4 regions of the Mesorhizobium sp. B2-2-4 genome follow, and region 3 is predicted to be linked to each of the others. Evidence: predicted binding sites of a transcription regulator. Region 3 holds the regulator's gene; each other region holds the start of a gene.
The links. Region 3 encodes LexA, which represses DNA repair genes until DNA is damaged. Its sites were predicted from a motif close to TGTTCNNNNTGTGTTCNG; they were not measured.
Positions count from the first base shown of each region.

Region 1: the regulator LexA is predicted to act here: its motif matches at 1,206-1,223, upstream of dinB (DNA polymerase IV).
Region 2: the regulator LexA is predicted to act here: its motif matches at 1,483-1,500, upstream of FJ959_RS02935 (metallopeptidase family protein).
Region 4: the regulator LexA is predicted to act here: its motif matches at 924-941, upstream of recA (recombinase RecA).

Region 1 is NZ_VFWB01000005.1:373,611-377,002, forward strand. Features, by position in the region: gene dinB (DNA polymerase IV) at 1-1,177, opposite strand, end outside; gene FJ959_RS15280 (hypothetical protein) at 1,319-1,555, shown strand; gene FJ959_RS15285 (helix-turn-helix domain-containing protein) at 1,700-2,116, opposite strand; gene FJ959_RS15290 (dihydrofolate reductase family protein) at 2,257-2,844, shown strand; gene FJ959_RS15295 (2OG-Fe(II) oxygenase) at 2,998-3,392, opposite strand, start outside.
Region 2 is NZ_VFWB01000001.1:564,668-568,059, forward strand. Features, by position in the region: gene FJ959_RS02920 (DUF6504 family protein) at 1-462, opposite strand, end outside; gene FJ959_RS32045 (hypothetical protein) at 404-1,459, opposite strand; gene FJ959_RS02935 (metallopeptidase family protein) at 1,708-2,130, shown strand; gene FJ959_RS02940 (TetR/AcrR family transcriptional regulator) at 2,150-2,779, opposite strand; gene FJ959_RS02945 (hypothetical protein) at 2,950-3,392, shown strand, end outside.
Region 3 is NZ_VFWB01000011.1:164,878-168,269, reverse strand. Features, by position in the region: gene FJ959_RS25760 (ComEC/Rec2 family competence protein) at 1-382, shown strand, start outside; gene lexA (transcriptional repressor LexA) at 376-1,119, opposite strand; gene FJ959_RS25750 (TetR/AcrR family transcriptional regulator C-terminal domain-containing protein) at 1,572-2,249, shown strand; gene kynU (kynureninase) at 2,246-3,392, shown strand, end outside.
Region 4 is NZ_VFWB01000007.1:263,947-267,338, forward strand. Features, by position in the region: gene FJ959_RS19860 (carbohydrate kinase family protein) at 1-716, opposite strand, end outside; gene recA (recombinase RecA) at 999-2,096, shown strand; gene alaS (alanine--tRNA ligase) at 2,401-3,392, shown strand, end outside.

The DNA of each region.
Region 1 (3,392 bases), on a different contig from region 3:
CGGTGCCGTAGCCGACGGCCTGTTTGCCGAAACGCTCGCGGATCTTGTCGATGGCGCGGTCGGCGCCGAAGCGTGCGAGGCCCTTCCTGGTGCCGGGGCGGCGCTTTTCGTCGGCGAGGCCGAGCGGCAGTTCGAGCTGCAATTCGGCACTTTCCTCCAGATGCGAGACCGAGATCGCCAGCAGCGAAATCGTCCTGTCATGCGGATGATCGGCAAGCACGCCCCGCACCAGGTCTGTCGCGATCTCGGCCAGCATCACCGTCGCCGAGATCGGCTGGTCGAGCGTGATCGAGCGGGTGACGGCGCTGAGGTCGGCGAAGCGCACGCGCACCGTCACCGTGCGGCCGGGGCGCGCCTTGGCGCGCAGCCGGCTGGCGACCCGGTCGGCCAGATGCAGCAGGACGGGGATGTAGACGCATTCCAGTGCCGGCTTGCGGCCAAGCGCCGACTGGGCACCGGCCGAATGGGCGCGGCGACGTGTTTCCAATTTGCGCGGATCGCGGTTCCACGACAAGGCGGCAAGCTTTTCGCCGGCGGCAGGGCCGAGCAGCCGCGCCAGCGCGCCGCTGTGCGTCCTGGCCAGTTCGCCGATTGTCTGGACGCCGATCTCGGCCAGCCGCGCGCTGGTCGCCGGGCCGACGCCCCACATCAGGGAGACCGGCAGGTCATGCAGGAAGGCGATCTCCGTGCCGGGCTCGACCACCACCAGCCCATCGGGCTTGGCCACCTGCGAGGCGATCTTGGCCAGGTGCTTGGTGCGCGCCACGCCGATCGAGATCGGCAGGCCGAGTTCGCTTCGCACGCGGCGGCGAATGGTCGAGGCGATCTCCCGCGGCTGGCCGAACAGATGCGTGCAACCGGCGACATCGGCGAAGGCCTCGTCGATGGAGATGCGCTCGACCAGCGGCGTGAAATCGTCGAGCACCTTCATCGCGGCGTCGCCGAGCCGCTGGTAGTCGCGGAAATTTCCGCCGACGAGAATCAACTGTGGGCAGAGCTCGCGCGCCTTGCGCCCCGGCATGCCGCCGCGCACGCCGAAGGCGCGGGCTTCGTAGGAGGCGGCGAGCACGACGCCGCCGCCGACCGCGATCGGCTTGCCGCGCAGCGACGGGTCGAGAAGCTGCTCGACCGAGGCGTAGAAAGCGTCGAGATCGGCATGCAGGATGGTGGGCTCCATCCCCGGTTCCTCGCGACGTTGTAGAGTATGGAACATAAAGAGAACAAACATTGCTCGCTGTCAAGCGAGGTCGCGATCCGCCGGAACATTGTCGCTCACAATCGCGTTGACGGCCGAAGGGCGCCGTGTGCGGAGGCTGGCATGGGCAACTTTGAAATGATCGATCTGGTTTGCGTCGTCAACGCCTGCTCGACCGACCGCGCCGCGGGGCGGCTGGTTTCGATGGCCAAGGCCGTGGAGGAATTGCGGGTGCTGACCGGCGATTTCGTCTCGGCCGACGAAACGGTCGCGAATGCGCTGAGTGAAGTCGCGCTGCAGTGCGGCTGCGCCGTGCTGTTCGATGAGCAGGCGGGCGCCGACATATTGCGCACGCCATAGCTCGCCGCCGGCGTGCTGCAATGCATCACGCAACCGCTCCAATCGCTTGTTTTTGCGCTATTCCGAATAGAGGGCCGTGACGCGCTTTCTGAGGCGCGTTGCCTGTGCGGGTCGTTGTCCCCGAGGCCGCCTTGGCGACATCCATCAACCGAGATGCTCCGCCCGCAGCGCCTGCCTGAGGCGCTCCAGCGCCGGCTCGCCGTCGGCAGCGAGCTTATCGGCGATCCTTGCCAGATCATCGTCGGCCTTGCGGTGCTTGCTGCCCCAGGCGCCGAGCGTGGCCAGCACGGGCAAAAGGTCGATGCCGGCCTCGGTCAGGCGATAGATCGCCTTCAGCCCATGCGTGGGATCACCGCTGCGGGTGAGGATGCCTTCGTCCTGCAATGTCTGGAGGCGCTCGGCCAGCGTACGCGAGGAAATGCCCTCATCGGATTGCAGGAATTCGCGAAAGTGCTTTTTTCCGGCGAAGACCAGGTCGCGGATGATGAGCAGCGTCCAGCGGTCGCCGAGCAGTTCGAGCGACAGGTTGATGGGGCAGCCAGACCGGTCCCGTGTCGACATGTGTATGGTTCCATTTTTAAATCGCTTTACTATTGACATCGTTTTCATCTCAGGTCAATAGTTCCAAATGTAAACCATCGGCAACCGTGCCGGCCGGACGGGTAAAACGAGCCGCTCGGCCCTTGACTGGGAGAACCATGATGAAAAAGCTGATCCTCCAGATGCAGATGTCGGTCGACGGTTTTGTCGGCGCCGCCGGGGATCATCGCTGGCAGCTCTGGGAATGGGGCGACGACAGCGCCTGGGACGAGGAGCTGAAGCGGGACTTCAACGCCGTCTTCGCCGGCATCGATACCATCCTCTTGAGCCGCAAGATGGCCGAGGAAGGCTACCTCACCCATTGGGGCAATGCGGCGAAGAGATATCCGCGCGACCCGTTCTATGCTTTCGCCCAGCGCATCGTCGAGGCGAGGAAGGTGGTGCCGAGCGACAGACTCAAGGCCTCGCGATGGGAGGGCACGACAGTGGTCAGCGGCGACCTGCCGCGGGAGATCGACTTGCTGAAGAGGGGTGAGGGCGGCGACATCGCGGTGTTCGGCGGCGCCGGCTTCGCCTCGGCGCTGATCGCGGCCAGGCTGGTCGACGAGTTCCAGCTGTTCATCAACCCGGCCGTGCTGGGTGCCGGCCGCCGCATCTTCGACCAAGGCGGGTTCGGCAGGCTGCGGCTGCTCGGCTCGAAATCCTATGCGAGCGGCATGGTGGTGAGCCGCTACGCGCCGGCCGGCTAATCGAAAGGCATTGCACTGATATCATGCCTGCCGTTGAGCTTGGGCATGGCAGTCGGCGATGCAGCACCAAGCGCGGTTCTGCCTTCGCCTCCAGGGGGAGAAGGCAAGACGCGCCTCAATGTACCTCTTGGTCAATACCTTGACCTCATCAATTCACTTCGCATCGTGAAAAATGATGCCCACCGTGTGCCGCATGCCCGAGCGCAGGCGGCTGACGCCGTGGCGCAGATTGACGCGGTAATTGCCCTTGGTGCCCTGCACCGGCCGATTGTGGACGGCGAAGGAGACGGCATCGCCCTGGCGCAAGGGCACCACTTCCACCCGGCTCTGCATGCGCGGCCGCTGTTCGGTCAGGGCGAACTCGCCGCCGGTGAAATCCTCGCCGGGTTCTGAAAGCAGAACCGCCACCTGCAGCGGAAAGGCGAAGTCGCCATAGAGGTCCTGGTGCAGGCAGTTGAAGTCGCCGGGCACATATTGCAGCAGAAGTGGCGTCGGCCTGACCTGGCCGGCGGCGTGGCACTGCTCGAGAAAGGCGGCATGCGTTTCGG
Region 2 (3,392 bases), on a different contig from region 3:
GGTTTCCGGCGCGATGCGTAGCGCCGCCAGCGGCAAGGGCCCCAGGAGCGCTTCCTCCTCGCCGCCGGCAACGATGCGGTCGCCGCAGAACCGCGCCGCCGCCCAGGCGGCGCCGGGTGTCGCGGCAAGCCCGGCGCGAACGTCGAAGCCCTGATGGAAGAAGCGCGACAGGATCTCGTCCAGCATGGCGCGTTCGCCGCCGAAAAGATGGGTGCAGCCGGTGACGTCGAGGAACAGGCCGTCGGTCCCGTCGAGCGCCACCAGCGGGGTATAGCGGTCGCACCAGTCCGCAAGGCCTTCGAGCAGGCGCCGGTCGGCTTCGGCATCGGCCTCCATTATGTCGATCGACGGATGCATGGCGCGCGCATCGGCGATGCCCATGCCGGGCTTCAGATGCAGCGCCTCAGCCCGCTCGTCGAGGGCTAAGATGCGCTGCGCGTTGCTGTCGCGATGGCTGATCACCAGCGGCCGGTGATCCGACGGTCGGGAACGCCAGGACCGCCCCAGGCGCTGCCGCAGGATCCGTTCGGCCGCGAGATAGGGAAACCACAGGGACAGGATTCTTTGCTCGTTCTTCCCCAATCCTTCTTTCATCGAATATGCGTTCATCGGGGTTCCACTCCAATATGAATTGTCCCGGCAGGGCCGTGCGGCTCTTGCCGATGCTGATGGTGAAGGCGGGGCGGCCGATCGAGCCGGCAAGCGGCCCGCCGACCGTGTCGCGCGACCCTGCCGGCGCCGGTGAGACGATGAGGCGGACGGGCGCCGCCGTCGGTTCGGGTTCGGCCGCCTGCCGCAGCAGGAAGACCGGCCGGCCGGCGCTCTGCGCGCGGGCGTGCAGCCGGCGCGTCGCGGTCAGGTCCAGCCGCTGCGGATTGCCGCGGACTTCAAGGATGACGGCGGCGAGCGCCTTCATGCGGGCCGCCTCCTCGGCGACCCACAGCGCATCGGCGAGCCTTGGCGCCTCGGAAAACAGCAATTGCTCCGGCTCGATGCCGAAGGCGGCGTGAAGGCCCCGGGCATAGGGAAAACCCGCTTCGCGAAAAACCTCCTGAGTGCCGATCCACAGCACCGGCAATCGCGGCCCTTGCTTGAGAACCAGGCTGGGCTTGAGGATCAGGCTGGCGAGCGACAGGGCGAAGCCGGCGACGGCTCCGGCATCGCGGGTCTCGACGCCATGGATTTCGCTTAAGGCCGCTTTCGGCAGGCCACCGCTCAAATCGCCGCCCAAATCGCCACCGAGGGCGGCATCGAGACGGCCGACGCCGGTGCGCAGGAAAGCATCCGGCCTGGCTACGGCGATGCCGCGCCGGACCACGGTGCGGTCCGCGGCGGCCGTGCCGGCGTCGGAAGCCGCGCCGGCCGGCGCCTGCAGGCGCTCGGGCAGCGTTCCCTCGATCTTCGCGATCTGGCGGCGCAGGGCAAAAACAGTCTCCCGCGCCACGGCGGTCATCGCCATGACGGTCAGTGTCCACTCACAATTGTTCCTGTTATGTTCTTATAGATTCCAGAGGCGACCCGAAGAGTCAAGCAGACTCATGGGGAATTTATTCCTCTCCGATAAGAGGGCCAACATGGTCGGACAGCCGGCCGCGCCTCAAGCCATGCCAAACGGCTCCGGGTGCCGTAAGCAATCCTGGGGTTAGCCGCCGCGTCATTTGCCGATTGTGGCCCAAAAGCCTATATGCCGGGATCAAAGGACAAAGCATGGCCCGCATCTACAAGACCCGCATTTGGCACGACCAGCTTTCGCCGTCGATGGACGAGATCGAGTTCCTGGCGCTGGAGGCCTACGCCCATCTGCCCGAGGATTTTCGCAAGCTGACCGGCGAGATCGTCATCCAGATCGCCGAATTCCCGACCGACGAGATCATGGACGACCTGTCACTGGAAACCCCCTTCGACCTGCTCGGCCTGTTCGAGGGACGCGGCATCGCCGAGCGCTGGAACCCGCAGACCGGCGAAGGCCCGAACCGCATCACGCTCTACCGCCGCGCCATCCTCGATTACTGGGCCGAGAACGAGGAGACTTTGGGCGACATCGTCACCCATGTGCTGATCCACGAGATCGGCCACCATTTCGGCCTCTCGGACGACGATATGGAGAAGATCGAAGAGGCAGCCGAGTGACCGGTTCCACGTCAGGCCGTCATTTCACAATGAGTGTGACGAAATGTTTTAATACGTTCTGCACAGTCTGCTCCCCGGTATGTCCTGCCACTGCCCATTGCGCAAAATGTCCATCAATGTACATGCGTGCGAGCCCGTAGACGAGCGCCCTCGCGGCTATCTGGGTCTCTGCCATGTCGTCCGACCGGAGCATGTTTCGTCGCTGTGCTTCTGCCATTGACGCTTCCATCAGCGAACGCACCGCTTCGTTATCGTGACGCAGCGACTCTGAAGCATCCCAATCAATAAGATTGCGTGTCGAGATGATCTGGAAGTGGGTGGGGTTTCGAATTGCCCAGCGCAAATAGGCGATTCCAACAGCGGCAAAGCGTTCGATCGGATCGTCCGTCGCAACCTTCTCGTCCGCATTCGTGATCTCCGAGCGGAATCGGCTCATTGCCTGCTCCGCGACAGCCGTCATCAACGCGGTCTTGTTGCTGAAGTGACGGAATGGCGCGCCAGGGGAAACGCCGGCACGTTTTGCGGCTTCGCGCACGCTCACATTGTCGGGGCCGCCTTCCTCGACCAGTTGAACCGCGGCATCGATCAGGACCTCCCGCAAATTGCCATGGTGGTAACCAGTGCGATGAGGCGCCTTGGCTTTTGCCATCTCTTTCCCTTCGTTCCGTGGAGCAGCTCCCCGCCTCTGTAGCATGATTCCGCGATTTATGTAATCGCCGTTTACAATTCCGGCCAGAGGATGTAAGCAGTGATTACTGATGGGATCGGAACAGGCCTACGGTCTTCGCGGCTCCCGAACTCCCAGCTGAGGAGACGAACATGCTCGCCAGAACAGCCCCACCCCGCTCGCAATCGGTCATTTCGCATCAGAGTCCAGCCGAAGAATTTCAGCAGGAGAATTTCGCGATTGTTCAGTCGAGCGCGACTGTGCCCAGCCTCACGCTTTATCGGCTTGCCGCCGTTGCCGGGATGGGAAGCGCGCTTATTCTTCTGGTCAACGCGGCTAAACGCAGCTCGCTCATCGCGACCACCGATCTGACGCAACTTCTCGCACCAGTCGCCGAGATATTGGCGCTTGGCCTCGTCGTGGGCCTGTTTCTTGCGTTTGGCCGGCGCGCGGGGCTGTTCGGCACTATCGCGTTTGTCATCAACTTCGTTGCGTTGGCAAGTTTGGTAGGCGTGGAAGCAGTGATCAATCTGGTATTTTCGAAGCTTCCGCTCACAACCATCGTCGAGCTGCGAGCCGGACCGCTCGGTCTGGC
Region 3 (3,392 bases):
TCCGGCGGGAGCGCCTTTCTATTGCTTCACGGGCCTGTGCATGGCCCGGCATACCTCGGGGGCGATCATCGCGCAGGTGGAGGATCGCAAGGACGCCTGGAGGGCCTGCTCCTATGCGGATCTGATCGTCATCAACGACCCCGCGGGCTACGATCCCTGCCACAATCCGCTGGTTCTCGTCATCACCAAGCGGCAGCTCGCTCGCAAGGGAAGTGCCGCCGTCTTCTTCGACCAGCAATCGGCGACGGCACCGGCACGGGTCAGCTTTGCCGTCGACAGGCCATATCGGCCCTGGCACGAACAGCGGAAATTCTCACGCGAGGCAAGGGGACTGCCGCCTTACCGTAAACCCGAAAAGCCCACCGCCGACCCCGCTCAGTAGCGCCTGATCAGGCCGACCAGCTTGCCTTGCACCTTGACCCTGTCCGGTCCGAAAATACGTGTTTCATAGGCCGGATTGGCAGCCTCGAGCGCAATCGAAGCACCCTTTCGGCGGAAGCGCTTCAGCGTTGCTTCCTCCTCGTCCACCAGGGCCACGATGATCTCGCCGGGACTTGCGGTGTCGGCATTGCGGATGATGACCGTGTCGCCGTCGAAAATGCCGGCCTCGATCATCGAATCGCCCTTGACCTCCAGCGCATAGTGTTCGCCGCCCATGATCATGTCAGGCGGCACTGAAATGGAATGCGTCTGATGCTGGATGGCGTCGATCGGCACACCCGCTGCGATGCGACCCATGACCGGGATCGACACCGCTGAAACCGCGTCGTCGTCATTGCCGGCAGCGGGCAGACGCGAAGACGTCGCCGGCTTGATCTGCCGGCTAGGGCTGCTGCCCTGTCCGAGGCTGCCCTGGATGACGCTCGGGGAGAACTTCTTTGCCGCGTTAAGACCCGGCGCGATCGAGTCCGGCAGGCGCAGCACCTCCAGCGCGCGCGCCCGGTTGGGCAGGCGGCGAATGAAGCCGCGCTCCTCCAACGCCGTGATCAGCCGATGAATTCCCGACTTGGAGGCGAGGTCCAGCGCTTCCTTCATCTCGTCGAAGGACGGCGGAATGCCGCTTTCCTTCAGCCGTTCATGGATGAACATCAAGAGTTCATGTTGCTTGCGCGTGAGCATGGCGGCCCCCAAAGGCATTGCACGAAGGGTCTGGAACCAGAATCAGAAAACAAACCCAGAACAAACACTATCTGTTCCAGTTGTGTTCCGCAACCATTTAAAGTTTAATGAATTTGTTAAGGCGACGGAAACGAAATGCCCTCCCGCAGCCAGCATCCTGCCAGCGCGGTCCGTCGTCAATGCGCTCCCGGGCCCTTTGAAACTATTTTGGTTAATGGCCTGTGGCCCGACCGGTCTCCACTCTTGGCACAAGCCTGCAAGCTGGGTGACCGGCAGGTGCGGGGTGCGTTTGGGCGGATTAGAAACCCCTGCGGCTCGTGAACGAAACGAAACCAAAATGCCAACTTCCGCCGGAAAACGGCCAGACACCACCACTGGTCGCGACGGGCTGCGTTCGTTCGTTCGCTTGACGAAACCGTATAATAATGTACGGTTTTCGAAGAGGAACACCAATGACCACGCCGAAGCAGGCCGCGCGACGCGAACGGATAGAGGAGGCCGCCTATGCGGTGCTCCGGGAAGCCGGCTACAAGAGCGCCTCCCTGCTTGCTATCGCCAAGCGGGCATCGGCCTCGAACGAAACCCTCTACAACTGGTACGGCAACAAGCAGACCCTGTTTCGATCCTTGATCGAAGCCAATGCGGGAGAGGCAAGGAAGCTGCTGGAGGACGCCCTTCACCAGGCGCGCGATCCGCTCGAAACCCTGAACTTGCTCGGGCCAGTCCTGCTGACCCTCGTGACGGGCGACAAGGCGGTGGCGCTCAATCGCGCCGCGGCCGGCGACGTCAACGATACAGGCACGCTTGGCCAATCGATCGCGCAATTCGGCCGCAATACCATAATGCCGCTTGTTGGCGACCTGCTTCGAACCGCAAGTCGGGCCGGCCCGATCGCCTGTGACGATCCTGCCGAAGCCGCCGACATCTACATCAGTCTTTTGATCGGCGATCTCCAGGTTCGCCGGATCGTTGGGGTGCTCGAGGAACTGCCTCGGGCGGAAATCGAGCAAAGATCGAACCGGGCGTTCACCCTGTTCTTGCGCCTCTATGCGGCCAGCCCTTGCCCGGGCGGCAAAACAGCCGGCCCGTTTCCAGGGCGCTCTTCTCACCGAGGAACATCGCGACCATGAGCAAAATTCCCGATCTCGCAGCGATCGAGGCAATGGACACCGCGGATCCGCTGCGTGCCATGCGTGACCGCTTCACCTTGCCCCAGGGGGTGATCTATCTCGACGGCAATTCGCTGGGCGCCGCTTCGCCAGCCGTGTTCGGCGAGCTGCAGAAGGCCGCCACGCAGGAGTGGGCGCAGGATCTCATCCGCGCCTGGAACACCGCCGGCTGGTTCGACATGCCGGTCGAACTCGGCGACCAACTCGGGCGCCTGATCGGGGCCGCCGCCGGCCAGACGGTGGTCTGCGATACCACCTCGATCAACATCTACAAGGTGCTGCATGCGGCACTCGGGATGCGGCCGGACAGGTCAGTCATCATCGCCGAGGGGGACAGCTTTCCGACCGATCTCTATATGGCCGAAGGCGTTGCCTCGACGCGGCCGGGCACGGTGCTGCGGCTCGAGGGTGTCGATGCGCCGACCATAGAAGAACTGATCGACGAGCGGGTCGCGGTCATCCTGGTCAACCACGTCAACTACAAATCCGGGCAGTTACGCGACATGGCCGCGCTGACGCGGACGGCACATGATGCCGGCGCGCTGATTGTCTGGGATCTCTGCCATACCGCCGGCGCCTTGCCCGTCGAGCTCGACCGTTCGAATGCCGATTTCGCCGTTGGCTGCACCTACAAATATCTCAATGGCGGCCCGGGTGCCCCGGCCTTCATCTACGCGGCCGAGCGCCACCATGGCGATGTCCGCCAGCCGCTCAGCGGCTGGTGGGGCCATGCGCGGCCATTCGCCTTCGAACAGGGTTTTGCTGCCGGCACAGGCATCCGCCGGTTTCTCTGCGGCACGCAGCCTGTGCTGTCGATGCGCGCGCTCAAAGGGGCGCTCGATGTCTGGAACGACGTCGACATGGCAGAGGTGCGCAGGAAGAGCATGGCGTTGACCGATCTGTTCATCCAACTGGTCGAGGCAAAATGCGGCGCCTACGGCCTCGAACTCGAAAGCCCGCGCGATGGCAATGAGCGCGGCAGCCAGGTTTCGTTCCTCCACCCGCATGGCTATCAGGTGATGCGGGCCTTGATCGAGCGCGGCGTGATCGGCGATTTCCGCGCGCCATCCACGATTCGCTTCGGCTTTACGCCGCTTTATGTCG
Region 4 (3,392 bases), on a different contig from region 3:
ACGGCAAAGCTGCCGTCGCGGTCGAAGCCCAGCACCGGGCCGCCGCCCGCCGTGACCACCGCGCTGTCGAGGCCGGCGCTTCTCAGCCCGTCGAGGATAGTTTTTTGAGAGGCGGCATCGTCAAGTCCGGCAAGCGCCACCGCCTCGCGCCTGTTCATGAAGGCGACGGCCAGGCCGCCGAGCACCGGTGTCAAGCGCACGACCTTGGCCGGTGAAATGGCAATGGCGAACACGGGCTTGCCGGCGGCAAGCGACACCAGCCGCTCCAGAGCCGCCGATGGCAGGTTGGCGTCGCACAGGACGGCATCGGCGGCGGCGATCTCCTCCCGCACCCTGGAGCGGCGGATCTGCTTTGCAAATGCCAGCTCATAAAGCGCCATGTCGGCAAAGCCGACGAGCAGTTCGCCCTCGCGGTCGATCAGCGCCGTATAGCTCGGCGTCGTGCGGTCGAGGAACACCGCGGACAGGTCGGCAATGCCTGCTTCGGCGATGGCGCGCGAAACCGTGTCGGCGGCGGCATCGCCGCCGCGCACCGACAGCAACGAGCCCGAGACGCCTCGCCGCACCGTGCTGCGCAATGCGTTGAAGACGCCGCCGCCAACGTCCTCGCGCATCGTGCCCGGGTTGGAGGCAGCCGGCACGTAAGCGCCGGACACCTGGCCGCGCCTGTCGATATGGGCGCCGCCCACCGCCAGGACTCTTGGAGATCTCACCATGCGCCGATATGACCTTTGTTGGCGGTCACGCACAAGCGCCATGCTGTGCGACGGAGCTTCGCAGGCAACAACCAGCGATTCGTGAGGCCGGCACGGCGAACCAGCCTGGCCTAATATTCGGGTCATGCTGGAGCCGAATCGTGAGACAAAAAAAGAACAAATCAGGATGTTGCTTATTTTTCAAATGCTTGATCCCTCTTGCCAAATGAGAACAAAAAAGGTACAAATAACCAAGGATTACGGATTGTCCGGCCTTCATTGACGACTACGGGGTGATGTATCATGGCTCAGAACAGCTTGCGGCTTGTAGAGGATAAGGCAGTGGACAAATCAAAGGCTCTGGATGCGGCGCTGTCGCAAATCGAGCGGGCTTTCGGCAAGGGCTCGATCATGCGGCTCGGCGCGAACGAGCAGGTCGTCGAGATCGAAACCGTGCCGACCGGCTCGCTCGGCCTCGACATCGCGCTTGGCGTCGGCGGCCTGCCGCGCGGCCGCATCATCGAGATCTACGGGCCGGAAAGCTCGGGTAAGACGACGCTGGCGCTGCACACGGTGGCGGAAGCCCAGAAAAAGGGCGGCATCTGCGCCTTCGTCGATGCCGAGCATGCGCTCGATCCGGTCTATGCCCGCAAGCTCGGCGTCGATCTCGAAAACCTCCTGATCTCGCAGCCTGACACTGGCGAGCAGGCGCTTGAGATCTGCGATACGCTGGTGCGCTCCGGCGCCATCGATGTGCTGGTGGTCGATTCGGTCGCGGCGCTGACGCCGCGCGCCGAAATCGAGGGCGAGATGGGCGATTCGCTGCCCGGCCTGCAGGCCCGCCTGATGAGCCAGGCGCTGCGCAAGCTGACCGCCTCGATCTCGCGCTCCAACACCATGGTCATCTTCATCAACCAGATCCGCATGAAGATCGGCGTCATGTTCGGCTCGCCCGAAACCACCACCGGCGGCAATGCGCTGAAATTTTACGCCTCGGTGCGTCTCGATATCCGCCGCATCGGCTCGGTCAAGGACCGCGACGAGGTCGTCGGCAACCAGACCCGCGTCAAGGTGGTCAAGAACAAGCTGGCGCCGCCCTTCAAGGTGGTCGAGTTCGACATCATGTACGGCGAAGGCGTGTCGAAGACAGGCGAGCTGGTCGATCTCGGCGTCAAGGCCGGCGTGGTCGAGAAGTCGGGCGCCTGGTTCTCCTACAATTCGCAGCGTCTCGGCCAGGGCCGCGAGAACGCGAAGCTGTTCCTGCGCGACAATCCCGATACGGCGCGCGAGATCGAACTTGCGCTCAGGCAGAACGCCGGACTGATCGCCGAGAAATTCCTTGAGAATGGCGGCTCCGAAGGTGGCGATGATGGGTTCGAGGATGAAGCCGGCGCGATGTAAGCGTTCGCCGGCGCAATTCAAGCGTTCGCCGGCGCGATCTAGCGTTCGGTTTATGGCCCGAGTTCGGCCATAATCCCGGTTCATCAATTTGAGCTTATGTAATCGAGTTCTGTAGTATTGCGTTTCGAACCGCCGGCCCCGTGCCGGCGGTTTGCGTTTTGGGTGGCTGGTGAACCGCGAATTGGCCGGCTTGCGTGTTTCTGGACAGGGTGCCAAGCGGCGGCTAAAAGGCCAGCTCCATCTTCTAAAGCAGAGCCCATTTTCCGCCGGTCCGGCCGGCGGCTCTCTCGAAAAGGCAGCATTCATGAGTGGCGTGAACGAGATCCGGTCGACATTTCTCGACTATTTCCGCAAGGAGGGTCACGAGGTCGTGGCGTCGAGCCCGCTTGTACCGCGCAACGATCCGACGCTGATGTTCACCAATGCCGGCATGGTGCAGTTCAAGAACGTCTTCACCGGCCTGGAGAAGCGGCCCTATTCGCGTGCCACGACCGCCCAGAAAAGCGTTCGCGCCGGCGGCAAGCACAACGACCTCGACAATGTCGGCTACACCGCGCGCCACCTGACCTTCTTCGAGATGCTCGGCAATTTCTCCTTCGGCGACTATTTCAAGGAGCGCGCCATCGAGTTGGCCTGGAACCTCATTACCAGGGAGTTCGGGCTTAAGAAGGACAAGCTGCTCGTCACCGTCTACCACACCGACGACGAGGCGGCCGGCTTCTGGAAGAAGATCGCCGGCTTTTCCGATGATCGCATCATCCGCATCCCAACCTCCGACAATTTCTGGGCGATGGGCGACACCGGGCCGTGCGGGCCATGCTCGGAAATTTTCATCGATCGCGGCGAGCACATCTGGGGCGGTCCGCCCGGCACCCCGGAGGAGGATGGCGACCGGTTCCTGGAATTCTGGAACCTGGTGTTCATGCAGTACGAGCAGGTGACGAAGGACGAGCGCATCGACCTGCCGCGCCCGTCGATCGACACCGGCATGGGGCTGGAGCGCATGGCCTCCATCCTGCAAGGCGTGGAAAGCGTGTTTGAGACCGACCTGTTCCGCCATCTGATCGATGCGGCGTCGTCCGCGCTCGGCCGCGGTCCCGACGCCGAGACCGTCGCATCCTATCGCGTCATAGCCGATCACCTGCGCTCGTCCTCGTTCCTGGTCGCAGACGGCGTGCTGCCATCGAACGAAGGCCGCGGCTATGTGCTGCGCCGCATCATGCGCCGCGCCATGCGGCATGCGCAATTGCTCGGTGCGAACGAGCCGCTGGTGTGGAAGCTGGTGCCGGCGCTGGT